One region of the Arthrobacter sp. BC5 genome, then DNA from elsewhere that is predicted to be linked to it. Evidence: riboswitches for the same ligand, from Rfam matches in the RefSeq annotation. Region 1 holds a riboswitch; each other region holds the start of a gene.

Evidence for each region. Region 1 has a riboswitch for cyclic di-AMP ahead of AC1MFI_RS17925 (LysM peptidoglycan-binding domain-containing protein). Riboswitches for the same ligand answer to the same signal wherever they lie in the genome.
Region 2: another riboswitch for cyclic di-AMP. It lies ahead of AC1MFI_RS02645 (NlpC/P60 family protein); the one in region 1 lies ahead of AC1MFI_RS17925 (LysM peptidoglycan-binding domain-containing protein).
Region 3: another riboswitch for cyclic di-AMP. It lies ahead of AC1MFI_RS11845 (C40 family peptidase); the one in region 1 lies ahead of AC1MFI_RS17925 (LysM peptidoglycan-binding domain-containing protein).
Region 4: another riboswitch for cyclic di-AMP. It lies ahead of AC1MFI_RS07000 (M23 family metallopeptidase); the one in region 1 lies ahead of AC1MFI_RS17925 (LysM peptidoglycan-binding domain-containing protein).

What each region holds. Positions count from the first base shown of each region.
Region 1 is NZ_JBWXPX010000002.1:76,211-79,865, forward strand. Features, by position in the region: gene AC1MFI_RS17920 (ATP-grasp domain-containing protein) at 1-293, opposite strand, end outside; gene AC1MFI_RS17925 (LysM peptidoglycan-binding domain-containing protein) at 1,042-1,944, opposite strand; cyclic di-AMP (ydaO/yuaA leader) riboswitch at 1,947-2,171, opposite strand; gene AC1MFI_RS17930 (metal-sensitive transcriptional regulator) at 2,481-2,900, shown strand; gene AC1MFI_RS17935 (four-helix bundle copper-binding protein) at 3,054-3,461, opposite strand.
Region 2 is NZ_CM155273.1:612,020-615,674, reverse strand. Features, by position in the region: gene serC (phosphoserine transaminase) at 1-1,106, opposite strand, end outside; gene AC1MFI_RS02650 (iron-dependent transcriptional repressor DtxR) at 1,362-2,060, shown strand; cyclic di-AMP (ydaO/yuaA leader) riboswitch at 2,189-2,373, shown strand; gene AC1MFI_RS02645 (NlpC/P60 family protein) at 2,379-3,224, shown strand; gene AC1MFI_RS02640 (NlpC/P60 family protein) at 3,249-3,655, shown strand, end outside.
Region 3 is NZ_CM155273.1:2,548,734-2,552,388, forward strand. Features, by position in the region: gene rnc (ribonuclease III) at 1-201, shown strand, start outside; gene mutM (bifunctional DNA-formamidopyrimidine glycosylase/DNA-(apurinic or apyrimidinic site) lyase) at 202-1,164, shown strand; cyclic di-AMP (ydaO/yuaA leader) riboswitch at 1,305-1,489, shown strand; gene AC1MFI_RS11845 (C40 family peptidase) at 1,492-2,322, shown strand; gene AC1MFI_RS11850 (NAD-dependent epimerase/dehydratase family protein) at 2,415-3,380, opposite strand; gene AC1MFI_RS11855 (alpha/beta fold hydrolase) at 3,377-3,655, opposite strand, start outside.
Region 4 is NZ_CM155273.1:1,515,357-1,519,011, reverse strand. Features, by position in the region: gene AC1MFI_RS07005 (diacylglycerol/lipid kinase family protein) at 1-656, shown strand, start outside; gene AC1MFI_RS07000 (M23 family metallopeptidase) at 706-1,932, opposite strand; cyclic di-AMP (ydaO/yuaA leader) riboswitch at 1,936-2,154, opposite strand; gene AC1MFI_RS06995 (siderophore-interacting protein) at 2,316-3,368, opposite strand; gene AC1MFI_RS06990 (ABC transporter ATP-binding protein) at 3,365-3,655, opposite strand, start outside.

The DNA.
Region 1 (3,655 bases):
TTGGGCGCCCAATGCTCCTTGCACTTGATGACCACAGGTCCAGACCACACCGCCAGAGCCTGATCTGTGGCCAGTTCCGTATGTGGGGAGGCCAACCCTGCTTTTTCGGCGTACTGAGCGAGGCGGACCTTGTCCAACACCGTCTCGACGACGTCATAGTCTGGGTGCGCGACCGGCAATGGGATCTGCGTCCTATAGGCCGCCAGCGCGGCCATCCAGTCGTCGCCTCCCCCGAAGACAATGTCGAACCCGCCGTCGGTGGCGGCGCGGCGCACCCCGTCCACGAAGGGCATCCCATCCTCACGTGGCCTCGGCACCCGGTAGGCAACGTCGCTTGCCCGCGAGGACCCCAAAACGCCGCCACCTTCTGGGGTACCAATACCGACGTACCAGCCGCCAGCCTTGAACGCCCGAGCCGCAGCGAGGGCACCCCGATCACGGCCCGTCGCCACGATCAGTACCCGCGGGCTTGGGGCTTTCTGCACCCTCGACCCCTCAGGATCAGTACCGTGCCCAGTATCAACGGGACTGGCTGGCAGGTCGGGCGAGTTGTACATGCTGGTTCCTCGGTTATGACGTAGGTTGACGGGTCCCCCAGATGACCACTGCGGCTAGGCGGCATAAGAGCGCCTAGACCAAAAGCTAATCAGCCTAACCAAGAGCACCGCCAACGACACAGCTGGATCTGACTTCACTTTCCCTCGGCGGACCGGCCAGCCCGGGTGCACGGCACCTGAGGTCTAAATATCGTCAGCATCACCAAGCGGTCCAACAGATCCCGGGCACACGTACGACCTACTGCACAGGTTGGGCGCTAACACGCAATGCATACAGGAGTATCAGCGCAATCCGCAGAGGCGGCCCCGCCTGCTGAAAAGCGTCGCCGTGAATGCGCTGCTGCACGGATCACTGGGAAACCACTGATCGGGGTGCTGACAGGGGTTGAAGCGTCAAAGCAGAGAGTGGCAGGCACCCCCGTCCAGGGCACCTGCCACTCTTGTTCAGCTTACGGACACTACTGCGCGTCCGCTGAATCTAGTGTTAGCCGTTGACCCGCACGAAGGACGAACCGGCGAGGTCCGACAGGGGGTGCTTGATCGTGAGGTTCGCACCATTCATGCCGCTGCTGATGACCTCACCGTTGCCGACGTAGATCGCGATGTGGCCGGGGCGGATGACCAAGTCACCGGGGGCGGGGGTCGAGACGACCGTGCCGTACTGGTAGAACTGCGTGGGGCCGAGGTCTCCGACGTTCTTGCCGATCGAGCGCAGGGCCCGCTCGACGAGGATCGTGCAGTCCTGAATGGAGCCGAGCTGGCCGTAGGCCGAGGCAACAAGGGCTGCGCCGACGCCGCTGGCGGGGACCGCAGGAGCCGCGGGGGCTGCCGGGGCGATCGGGGCGATGGTGGCCGAGGTCAGCTGGATGCCGGCCGGTGTGGCTGCGGGTGCCGCGGCGGCAGCTGCGGGGGCGGGCGCTGCGTAGAAGACCTGGCTGGCAGGTGCTGCTGCGGGGACAGCTGCGGGGCTGACGGCAGCGCTGGCGCTTCCGGTGAGGTTGATCTGCTGTCCGGGGTAGATGACCGATGCGTAGGACAGGCCGTTCTGGGCCAGGAGCGTGTTGAGGTTCAGGCCGTGCTTGGCAGCGATGGCACCGAGGGTGTCGCCGGCGACGACGGTGTGGATTCCGGCTGCAGCGGCAGGAGCTGCAACAACTGCGGGAGCGACGGGGGCCTGGGCTACGGTGCCCGTGGTGGCTTCCTGGGTGTAGGTGCCGGCCTGTGCGGGGGCGCCGACGGCGAAGACGAGGCCGCCGGTTGCTGCTGCGATGATGGCCGGCTTACCCAGTGCTACTGCACCGGTCTTCGCGGAGTGCGACAGGCCTTCGAGGGCGATGGAGTGGGTGACGACGGCGCGGTGGCGCGCCGGAATGGACGTACGTGACATGGTGATTGCCTCTCCCATGCCTGCGGGGTGAGCTGTCGGGTTCGGATGGGAGTGCACCCGGCCGTCGTTCAATCCTGTGCATTCCTGCAGTCGCGGACGCAACGTACAGGTCGTGCCTAGGTTGTCGGATCGACTTAACCCCGAGGGTCATCGCACAGATACATGCGGTGGCCCGGTGGAAACGTGGTTCCCCCGTCCCTGCCTACTGGGTGGTGCGAACGGTTCCCGGATGCAGCGGCAGGGCTCGGCATTCTGCGCGGGAGTATGGTCTCGGCGGGGTGCCGGGAACATTCGACGAGAATACCCCAGGGTGGTATCAAAGTCACGTTCAGGTAACGGAGTGCGGCGTGTCTCCACAACACGCCGTAAACCGAATACCTGATGGTTACCGAGGTCAACAAAGCGCGGCCGATATAAGGACAGGGGGCCTAGCGACCAGCGATACTGGAAGCTGCTGCGCGATGGGCGCAGCAGGGGAAGGCACCAACGATCTCGGGCCGGTACAACCGGATTGCATCGATTGGTGGTGAAAGGGAATGACCGTGAGCTCCGGAACCGGAACGCATGCCAGCATTGCAACATCTCACGCAGCGGTCTCCGCAGCAGCCGGTGAGGCCACAGGACCCGACGCGGGCCAGAACCAAAAGGCGATAGGGCACACAGTTCATGGATACGCAGCGGACAAGGATGCGTACCTACGACGCCTGAAGCGCATTGAAGGTCAAGTGCGCGGTATCGCCCGCATGGTCGACGAGGACAAGTACTGCATCGATATCCTCACGCAGGTCGCCGCGGTCAACAGCGCCATGCACGCTGTCAGCCTCGGATTGCTCGAGAACCACCTCCAGCACTGTGTCGTCGACGCAGCTCACGAAGCCGCGACGAGCGGATCCTCCGACGTCATCGACGCCAAGGTCAAGGAAGCAACTCAGGCGATCAGCAGGCTGCTGCGCTAAACCCGGGCCTCCTCGCCGAGCGCTGAACACGGACGCTGAACACGAGCGCCGAGAATGAGCGCCGGGCGTGAGGGGGGTGAGGGTTTTCCGACGACGGCTTCTTGGCGGCTGCTCCTGGGGGCCTTAGTGCGGGGCAGCCGCCGGTGACCGAGTTCAGCTGAGGGTAGCGGCGAGTTCGCGGCAGGCCGTCTCGCAGCGGCGGCATGCTTCGGCGCAGATCCTGCAGTGTTCGTGCATCTGCGCGTGCTGCTCACATTCATCGGCGCACGCCTTGCAGGCGACTTCGCAGGCCAGCAGGACAGCTCGGGTGATGTTTGCGTCGTAGCCGGTGTGCCGGGAGAGGATCCGGCCGGTCGTGGTGCAGATGTCTGCGCAGTCAGCGTTCGTGCGGATGCACTTGGTGAGTTCGGCAACCATGTCTTCGCTCAGACACGCGTCCCCACACGCCGTGCAGGTCTGCGCACACTCGAAACAGGCCGCGATGCATTCGGCCAGCTTTTCGCGGTCGATGCCACCAAGATCCTTCGGGTACGTCTCGAGCATGGAGGTGATGTGAGTCATTGTTCTGCTCCTTTTCCGTCGGTCTACTGAAGGTTCAGGGGCATCCGGGACCGGCGCCCCGCGTGTCACGCTAGCCCCCGCCCACCATCACCGGCCATGAATTCGTCGGTGTGAGAGCGATGAAGAATCTGCTTGACAGATACCCCCGGGGGGTATAAATTCGTTGTTATCGGGCCCTCCTGTGAGGTGCTCGG
Region 2 (3,655 bases), on a different replicon from region 1:
ACGTGGTCGATGCAGGCGATGAGGGCCGAGACGTCGTCGGGCTCGATCGCCACGAAGGTCGCGATTCGCAGCTGGTTACGGCCGAGCTTGCGGTAGGGCTCCACGTCGACGATCCCGTTGGACCGCAGGATGGCGGCGATGCGGGCGGCGTCGACGTCGTCATCGAAGTCCACCGTGACGATCACGTTCGAGCGGTCCTCGGCCCGGGTCACGTACGGCCGTGCGATGGGGGAGGCCTCCGCCCACGAGTACAGCCGTCCGGCGGAGTCGGCCGTGCGTGCCGCGGCGAAGGGAAGCCCGCCCTGGGCGTTGAGCCACTGCACCTGCGCATCGAGCGTCACGAGGGTGGACAGCGACGGCGTGTTGTAAGTCTGGTTCAGACGTGAGTTGTCGATCGCCGTCTGCAGGTCGAGGAAGTCGGGGATCCAGCGCTCACCGGCGGCGATCCGTCCCGCGCGTTCGAGCGCTGCGGGGGAGAAGAGCCCGAGCCACAGCCCGCCGTCGGAGGCGAAGTTCTTCTGCGGCGCGAAGTAGTAGACGTCGGCCTGCGACACGTCCACATCGAGGCCGCCCGCGGCGGACGTCGCATCCACGAGGACCAGCGTGCCGTCGTCCGCACCCTCGATCCTGCGGACGGGAGCCGCGACGCCGGTCGAGGTCTCGTTCTGCGGCCAGGCGTACGTATCCACCCCGGCTTCGGCGACGGCCGACGGGCGCGAGCCGGGCTCGGACGTGATGATGCTGGAGGCCTCGAGGAACGGCGCCCTGTCGGTGGCGGAGGCGAACTTGGAGCCGAATTCGCCGAACGAGAGGTGCTGCGCCTTCCGTTCCACGAGTCCGAACGTCGCGACGTCCCAGAATGCCGTCGAGCCGCCTACGCCGAGCACCACCTCATAGCCGGCGGGTGCTCCGAAGAAGGTGGCGAGCCCTTCCCGTACACGGCCCACCAGGCTGCGCACGGGGGCCTGCCGGTGGGAGGTCCCGAGCAGGGTCCGGCCGGCCGACACGAGGGCGTCGATCTGCCCGCTCCGGACCTTGGAGGGGCCTGCGCCGAACCGGCCGTCCGCAGGCAGCAGGTGTTCGGGGATGCGGGGCGTTTCGGTCATGGCTGCTCCAGCTGTCTCGGCGTCGGGTCTCGCCCTCATTCTGCCCCAGCTCGAGCGGTGCCTCCATTTGTGAACGCTGCCCCGGACGACGCCCGGACCGCCACCGCCGTGCTCCCGCCGGGATTGCCGGGCCTGTTGCGCCATGCGTTAACCTTGGGAAGCGTGGGGCGGAACAGGCCGTGGCGGCTGTGGCCCCCCTCGCCGGCGTGAGGCATTCCAGCCGGGCACCCGCACCGCACCAAGGAGCTGAACCGCATGACGGATCTCATCGACACCACCGAGATGTACCTGCGGACCATCCTTGAGCTCGAGGAAGAGAACATCGTGGCGCTCCGTGCGCGCATCGCCGAGAGGCTGCGCCACTCCGGGCCCACCGTGTCCCAGACCATCGGTCGCATGGAGCGTGACGGACTCGTGGTGGTCTCCGGCGACAGGCACCTGGAACTGACCGAGGTGGGCCGCCGGCGTGCTACCGAGGTCATGAGGAAGCACCGCCTCGCCGAGCGGCTGCTGAGCGACGTCATCGGGCTCGACTGGGCGTACGTACACGACGAGGCCTGCCGCTGGGAGCACGTCATGAGCGAGCGCGTCGAGCGCAGGCTCTACGAACTGCTCGGGAAGCCCTCCGAATCCCCCTACGGCAACCCCATCCCCGGCCTCGAGGCGATCGGCGGCGTCCAGTCGGAGCTGTTCACGGACGGCGTGGTGACCCTGCTCTCCGCGATGGGCACCTACTCACCCGAGAAGCAGGTCACGCTGGTCCGCCTGGCCGAGCCGATCCAGGTGGATCCGGAACTCCTCACGCAGCTCGACGAGGGCGGCCTGCGCCCCGGCGCGCACCTCAACCTGGAGTCCGTGGGCGGTTACGTCTCCGTGCGCGTCCCCGGCGTCGAGGGTGCACTCGAACTGCCGCCCGAAGTCGCGTCGCACGTGTTCGTCTCCGTCGCGGCCTGAACGGCCAGGCAGGGTACACGGAGCACCGTCGTCACCAAGAACACACCGTTTCGTGACCGGAATGTGACATAACGCGAATTCTGCTGTAGCCTTCATCTCGTGCCAAATTCGCTCTAGATCCGGCACCCTCTTGCAAATCGCCTAGCTCTGCCATTGCCAGAGGTCCGTCCGCACCATCGCATGGCAGAGGCGGGGGAACCAATTTTCGGGTTTCGTAACTGAAATCCTTGGGGTTAAGTCGCTGTTCACGCAGCGGCCGGGTGACTCCCATCCGAATCCGACAGCTCACCTCGCAGGCGTTGGGAGAGGCAATCCAACGTGTCCAACAGCTTTTCGGGCCGCCACCGCGCGCCCCAGACCGTGAGCCCGCTGACGGCTCTTTCCGCCGCAGTAGCGTCCAACGCCGGATCGGTCGGCCGCCAGGCAGCCGTCATCGTCGCCGCATCGGGCCTGGTGCTCACCGCGGGCCTGCCGGCCCAGGGAGCCACCACCGCAGAGCGCGAGGTCCAGTCCTCCGCAGCACTGGCCGTGAGCCGGGTCGTCTCGGCCGAGGTCACGGTCCCCGCCACCGCCGAGGTCTCCTTCGACCGCGTGGCCGTCGAGGTCACTCCCGCTCCGGAGCCCGTCGTCGAGGCGCCGGCCCCCGTCGTCCAGGCCGCCCCCGCTCCAGCCGCCGTGCAGGTCGCCGCGCCTGTCGCTCCCGCAGTGGCTGTTGCTCCCGCCGTGGCTCCCGCTCCCGCAGCGGCCGCCGTGCCTGCAGCGCCGGTTGCCAGGCCCGCCGCGCCCGTCGCTGCCGCACCGGCGGCTCCTGCCGCCGCCCCCGTGGTGCAGCAGGCTCCCGCGCCCGTCCAGTCCTCCGGCGTCGCTGCCGGGCTGGTCGGCTCGGCCTACGCCCAGATCGGCGTCGCCCAGGACTGCACCGCCATGGTCGAGAAGGCCCTGCGCTCGGTCGGCAAGTCCGTCGGCGACCTCGCTCCCGGCCAGTTCTACCAGTTCGGCGATGTCGTCGGCAGCCCCGCTCCGGGCGACCTCGTGATCACCGGCGGCCACGTCGCGATCTACGTCGGCAACGGCCAGGTCATCAGCGGTGGCCTGAACGGTATGAACACCGGCCTCCACAACCTGTCAGACCTCCCCGGCGCCAGCTTCGTCCGCGTCCGCTAGAAACCACACACGGAGAAACCCCCCATGTCTTCACGCGCCACACTTGCACGCCACCGGGGAGAAGCGCAGAACGCTGCGAGCTTCTCGGCCCTCGCCAAGGCCGTCACCACCAACGCAGGCGGGATGGGCCGCCAGGCCGCCGTCATCGCCGCGGCTTCGGGCCTCGTCCTGACCAGCGGCGTCGCGGCCAATGCCGCAGACCTGCAGCCCCAGCGCGACGTCGCCGCCTCCAACGTCACCGTGACCTCGGACCGTGCGGTTGTCGTCGCGTCCACCGGCACGGCGGTGTCCTTCAACATGACGCCGGTGAAGGTCAACGCCAAGCCGGTCGTCGCCGAGAAGGCCCCGGTCGTGGAGGCTCCGGTCGTGGAGGCCCCGGTCGTCCAGGCTCCCGCCCCCGCCGCTCCCGCCCCCGCTGCTCCCGCACCTGC
Region 3 (3,655 bases), on a different replicon from region 1:
GAGGGGACGGGGCCCGACCACGCCCGCACCTTCACGGCGCGCCTGCTGATCGGCGGTGTGGCGTACGGCTCCGGATACGGGAATTCGAAGAAGGAAGCCGAGCAGGCGGCCGCGGCCGAGTCCTGGAAGCTCCTGGTGTCCGGTGCCGGTGCATCGCCGGACGGCGATGCGGCGGACGCCCGGCCCGCCGTCGGGCCCTGAATGCCTGAACTGCCCGAGGTCGAGGTGGTGCGCCGCGGCCTTGCGCGCTGGGTGAGCGGGCGGGTCATCGAGACCGTCGAGGTCCTGGACGCCCGGTCGCTCCGACGTCATGTCGCCGGAGTGGAGGACTTCGAGGGGAACGTGACGGGTGCCCGCGTGAGGGACGTCGTACGCCGCGGGAAGTTCCTCTGGATGACCCTCGAGGACCACGCGGGCGCGGCAGCGCGCCCCCGCGTGGCACTCATGGCCCACCTCGGCATGAGCGGGCAGCTGCTGATCGAAGAGCCTGGTGCGCCGCAGGAGAAGCACCTCAAGGTACGCCTCCGGCTCTCCCGCGCTCTCGACGAGGACGGCGCGGACCTTCCGGCCGATCTGCGGTTCGTGGACCAGCGCATCTTCGGCGGCATGTTCGTCGCCGACCTGGAGCCGACGGAGGACGGCGGGCCGGGCGGGCTCGGAGCCGGCGGCCTTCCCCTGGTGCCCCATCAGGCCGCGCACATCGCGCGCGATCCCCTCGATCCGGCGTTCTCCGCGGAGTCCTTCCACCGACGCCTCCGGGAACGGAGGACCGGGCTCAAACGTGCCCTGCTCGATCAGGGCCTCATCTCGGGTATCGGCAACATCTATGCCGACGAGGCGTTATGGGCGGCCAGGTTCCACTACGCCCGTCCCACCGACACCATGAGGCGTCCCGATACCGAGCGCATCCTCGAGGCGGCCACCACCGTCATGACCCGCGCCCTGGCGGCCGGCGGAACGAGCTTCGATGCGCTGTACGTGAACGTGAACGGGGCGTCCGGCTACTTCGCCCGCGACCTCGAAGCCTACGGCCGCGCAGGCCAGGCCTGCCGTCGGTGCGCTGCGGAGGGCCGGCACACCCTGCTGCGCCGGGAGTCCTTCATGAACAGGTCGTCCTACCTGTGTCCTTTCTGCCAACCGAAGCCGCGCAACGCACGCCTGTAGTCGAGCGTGCCGGATGCCGGATGCCGGGTGAGATCAAGTCTCGTGATCCAAACGTGACAAGAGCAGGCCCAGCGCGTACCGTTGATCCCGCGCCCGTCCACAACGGAGGGGCGCCCTTCCTCACTCTGCCTAACCCTGTCGATGAGGACGGACCGTTCGCACAAGACATTCGACAGGGGCGGGGGAACCGATAGCGGACTCGGTCACGAGTCCTAGGGGTAAAGACACGCGTGGACCAGCTTTGGGGCGGTGATCCACGAACAGCGCGTCCGGATGTCCCATCCGAACCCGACAGCTAACTTCGTAGGCATTGGGAAAGGCATCATCATGTCCAGAAAGAGCCATGTCGCGCGCCACCGGGCCGTCCCCGCGCGCATCAACCCCCTCGTCACCGCATCCCGTGCAGTCACCGCGACTGCCTCGGTTGCCGGCAAGCCCGCAGCCGTCGTGGTTGCCGCATCCGGCATCATGATGGGCGCAGCACTTCCGGCCAGCGCCGCTGGTGAGATCGTCCCCGTCGAGACGGTCAGCCAGCAGGCCGCAGCAGTGAGCACCGCTTCAGCCGGTTCCTACACGGTCCAGGCCGGCGACACCCTCGGCAGCATCGCAGCGGCTCACGGCGTGAGCCTCGACGGCCTGTTCACGGCCAACGGCCTCGGCTACAGCTCGATCATCTACCCCGGCCAGTCGCTCTCGCTCAGCGGTTCGGCTGCATCCCCGCAGTACTCGGTGCAGTCCGCTTCCGTGGTAGCCGCACCGCAGGCTGCTCCCGCTGCTCCTGCTCCTGCTGCGCCGTACAGCTTCCAGTCGGCATCGGTCGCTCCGGCGGCTGGTGGCATCGTCGGAACGGCCCTGCAGGGCAAGGGGTCCGGCTACGTCTACGGCGGCACCGCCTACGGCGCCTGGGACTGCTCGGGCTTCGTCCAGTGGGCCTACGCCCAGAACGGCATCAGCCTCCCGCGCACCACCTGGGCGCAGTTCGCAGCCCTGCGTCCCACCGGCAACCCCCAGCCGGGCGACCTGGTGAGCCAGAACGGCGGCAGCCACGTCGGTATCTACCTCGGCAACGGCCAGATGATCAGTGCTCTCAACCCCTCGCAGGGTACGCAGGTGCACTCCGTCAACGTCATGTCGGTGGACGGCTACTACACCCGCTAGCGTGTCGTCGGTCCGCCGATGACGCACCAGTGACACAGAAGGGCGGGATGCATGCATCCCGTCCTTCGTCATGTCCCGGTGGGGTCGCCGGCTCAGCGGTAGGAGGCGGCCAGCCGCTCGAAGCCGTCGTCGAGAGCGACCGACGGTTCCCACTGCAGGACCTCCCGGGTGCGCCGCTGGTCGAACCAGTGCGCCGTCGACAGCTGCTCGGCGAGGAAGCGGGTCATGGGTGGTTCGTCCGGCCGCCGAAGCGCGCTCCAGGCGCGCTCGATCACCGCGCCCGCACCGCGCGCGATGGTTCCGGGTACGGACCATGCGGGCGGCCGCACGCCTCCGGCACGGCAGATCCCCTCGAGCAGCTCTGCGATGGGGCGCGGCTCGCCGTTGGTCACGACGAACGCCTGGCCCCGGGCGGCCTCGATCCGGCAGAGGCAGGCGACGATGGCCGACGCGGCGTTGTCGACGTACGTGGTGTCGATCAGGGCGGTCCCTCCGTCGAGGAGGGGCAACCGGCCGTGGCGGGCCCGGTCGATGACGCGTTCCACGAGCTGCGTGTCGCCCGGACCCCAGACGATGTGTGGCCGTACCGCCGCGACGCGGAAGGCCGGGGTGGAACGGGCGAGGGCCAGCAGTTCGGCCGCTGCCTTGGTGCGCGCATAGTGGCCCCGGGCGTGGTCTGGATCGGCCGGACCGGCCGCGGCACCGACCAGCGACGTCCCCTGGTGTGCGACCGATGGCGAGGAGACGTGGACGACGTCGGTGACCCCTGCCTCCGCGGCGGCGTCGAGGAGGTACCGGGTGCCGTCGATGTTCGTGCGGACGAACTCGTCGGTGGCGCCCGTGAAGGACACCTTCGCGGCCAGGTGGATCACGGCGTCGCAGCCCTCCACCGCCGCGGCGACGGCCGTCCTGTCCGTGATCGATCCGAGGACGTCCTGGGCGCCCTCGACGCGGGAGGGGCGGCGCTGGAAGCACCGCACCTCGTGGCCGTCGTCGAGGAGGTGCTCCGCGACGGCGCGTCCGAGCATGCCGCTCGCTCCGGTCACGAGGACCGTCACAGGGATCCCGCCCGTCCGCCGGAGAGGAACCGGCCGCTCCACTCGGAGATCCGCGCGCGGTCGATCTTCGCATTGTGGCGGATGTCCACCGGAAGCGCCGGAACCGTGATGACGGCTGCGAGTCCGATACCGCGTCCGCGCGCCGCGGACCGGGCAGCCGCCGCCAGCGGGGAGGCGGCGAGGTGCGGACGGCGTCCCGCATCCTTCGTCTCGAGGACTGCGACGACCGCCTGGGTACCCGAAGGGCCCACGCCGACGACCGCCGCGAGACGGAC
Region 4 (3,655 bases), on a different replicon from region 1:
CCCGCAACCTCGATATCGCCGTCGACGACCCGGATGCCGCCGTCGAAGCCGCCTTCCGCGGGACCGAACGCACCATCGACGTCGTGCATGTGACCGTGGACCGGGCGCAGGACGCCCACGTCTTCCTCGTCATGGCCGGCATCGGCTACGACGCCGCCATCATGTCCGACACGCGTGACGAGCTGAAGGACAAGGTGGGCTGGCTCGCCTATGTGGACGCCGGGATCAGGAACCTCCCCGGCAGGCCGGCGCGCACCACCATCTCCATCGACGGCGGCAGGCCCTTCGAGCGCCGTCTCCGCAGCGTGATGGGCGGAAACTGCGGGAAGATCATGGGCGGCCTCGAGATCTTCCCCGGCGCGAAGATCGACGACGGCCTGATGGACCTCATGACCGTCGCCCCGAAGGGCAAGCTCGGCTGGCTCGCCGTTGCCGGCAAGCTGTTCGCGCGCGGCAGGGGCAAGGACCCCTCCCTCGAGTACTTCCAGTGCCGCACGGCAGAGGTCACCCTGCGCGAGCCGCTCGAGGTGCAGCTCGACGGCGACCCGCTCGGCAAGGCGACGCACATGGCCTTCGAGATGAAGCCCGACTCGCTCCGCCTCCGGATGCCGCTGGGCTACAAGGACCCCGCCGTCGTCAGCGAGCCCCTGCCCTAGCGGAAGGAGGCGGCACCTCCCGGCCCGGGACGTGCTCCCCGCCGGGTACTCACAGCCAGGGCTGCGGATCCACCTTCTCGTCATCGACCAGGACCTCGAAGTGCAGGTGGCAGCCGGTGGAGTTGCCCGTGCTGCCGACCGCGCCGATGACGTCGCCGCGCTGCACCGTGGCCCCGACCACGACCCCGAGAGCGCTCATGTGGTTGTAGGTGGTCTTCAGGCCGTCGCCGTGGTCGATCACGATGCGCTGGCCTCCGCCGTACGCGTGCCAGCCGGAGTCCACGACGGTCCCCGCGTCGGCCGCCCTGACCGGCGTGCCGCACGCGCTGGCGTAATCCTGACCCGTGTGGAGTTCGGACGCGGAGCCGCCCAGGGGGTTGACGCGGTACCCGAAGGTCGAGGCGACCACCGGGTTGTCCACAGGAGCACCGAAGGCCTTGCGCTCCTTCGCAGCGGGTGTCAGCGAGGCCGAGAGCGCCCGCGCATCGGCGATGCTCGGCGCGATCCCCTCAGCGGCCGGACCTGCGCTCTCGAGGGCGAAGATGACCGTGGCCTCCGCCGGCGCGGTGACGGCCGGAGCGATCCCGGAGGCGAGGGCGACGCCGTCGGCGGGCGTGGTGGCGGCCGACGGCGCGACGGCCCCCATGAGGAGGCCCGCCGAGGCGAGCACGATACCGGCGGTGGCTGCGTTGTCACGCAGCCGGGCCAGCGGCGTCGGCCCGGCTGCTGCCAGGAGGAGCGTCGAGGAGCGGACCGCTGCGCGCCGTGCGGACCGGGCCTGTGGGCGCCCGCGCAGATCCGACGCGCGAGCGCTCCGCCGGGTGGGGAGGTCGGGTACCGGGGCGGCCGGCGTGGGCGCGGCGACCTCGGGCATCGGTGCACCGGCGGCCGCCTGGCGCTCGACCCTCTCCCTCTCGCGCAGTTCACGGCGGGTCGGGTCCGGCGCGGTGCCGAGCCCGCCCGGTACTGCAGGAACGGGCACGCCGGGAGCAGGAACCACGGAGGGAGGGGCGGGCAGAACGGGCGCCGGCAGGACGGCGATCGGCGCAGGTACCCGGAAGGCGGACCCGTGCTCCGCAGGTGCACCGGGAGCGGCCGCGGATGCCGTAGCTGCAGTCGCAGGAACGGCAGGACCCGCCGGGCCGGAGGAATGCGCCTGGGCGCGGAGCGAGCGACGGCTCGGAAGCGGGGCGTGGGCAGAGCGGCGGGGGGTCGGCTGGTGGTGCGCGCGCTCGTCGGACGCGCGACGGCGCCCGGACAGGACCGTCTGGGTCAACTGCATACCTCTCTCAGGACGCCCACGGAGTTAGCTGTCGGATTTGAGCAAGAGTTGACTCGGCCCCCTCGGCGCGGGCTCGGACGGCGGCAGGACCGCACCCGAGGCGCGCCGTGCTGAGGGCTTCACCCCAAGACGGCACGAGCCGCCGGAATGTGGATCCTCCACCCCTGCCACAGGTTGTTCAGGCGGTCCGCTGGCAGGGTTAGGCGTGCGGACCTGGATCACATGGACCAGCTTTGACTGGTCAAACATTAGGCGAGGACACGCGTAGTTACAATTCCGTTATCCAGCCTGTGGATGATCCGTGCGATACTGCGTTCCGGCATCGGAATCCTGCGGAAAGACGCGGGAGAACCTGAGTTTCGGCCGCCGTCGGTGCTTCAGGAAAGCTCTGCGCGCCCCTTGCGCCAATAGCCCATGAAGGCAACCTGTTTCCTGTCCACCCCTACGTCCCGTACGAGGTAGCGACGCAGTCCACGCACCACGGCTGCCTCGCCCGCGATCCACGCATAGAAGGGCTGGCTGCCCGGGAGGCGCCCGGGATTGACCGTCGATCTCACGATCGCCGCCTCGAGCCGCTGCGGTGTCTCCCAGAGGATGGTCCTGTCGATGTCCACGTCCTCGGGCTCGCGTCCCCCCGCAACCGGCTCCGGACCCGAGAGCGACACCCAGCCCGGAACCCGGACGGCGTCGCGGACCGCCGACTCGAGGAGTTCGCCGTGGCCCCGCCGCCCGCGCACGAGCCAGGTGATGGCGACGGACGACCGCGTCCGGATGTCCTGGATGTCCTGCCCGTCCGGCACCTCGAGGAACGCATGACCGCTGATGTCCCCTGGCAGCGCCTCGAGAATCGCGCTGATGGCCGGCACCGCCGTCTCGTCGCCCGCGAGGAGCACGTGCTGCGCGAGTCCCGGGCTCCATTCGATCCCGCCGTAGGCGCCCGCCGTCGCGCACTGGGCCGCCGAGGAGTTGGGGCCGATCACGCAGACACGGTCACCGGGCCGGGCCGCTGCCGCCCATTCCGACGCGGGCCCACCGCGCCCGTCGGCGTCGAGGTGCATGACGAAGTCGACGTCGATCTCCGGCTGCGCGCCCCCGCAGCGGGACTCGCGGACGGTGTAGGTGCGCATGCAGCCTCGCTCCTCCGCCTCGAGGCCGAGCCACAGCTGGTACCAGTTCGCCGAATCACCGCGCTTCATCATCCCTGCGATGTCGGGGCACTCGCGCCCCGCCGCGGGAATGACGATCTTGATCCGGAGATCGAGGGTCTCCCCTGCCACGCCGAACGCCGCCAGGCAGGTCCCGCCGAAGGTGATGCGGCGGAACGTGGGGCTGAGGTCCTGCACCGCCGTGACGACGACGTCGAACGCCAGCACCATGGGCTCGGTGTCCGCCGTGGTGCGCCGCGAATTCCGCTGGCTGACTTCGGTCATGATGCTGCCTCCACGTGGGCGGGAACGGTGTCCTGCGGGTTGGGTCGGTAGCCCCGGAGCGGCTCGTGGCCGGCCGGGGGTGTCGGGGGACGGACGGGGGCTGCGGCACCGTGGTGCCGACTCATGGGAACCACCATGGGCGTGCCGGACACCGGGTCCTCGATCACGCGGCACGCCAGGTCGAAGACGTTCGAGACCATGTCCTCGGTGACGACGGCGGACGGCACCCCCTCGGCGACGATCCGGCCGTGCCGCATCGCGATCAGGTGGTCCGCGTAGCGCGCCGC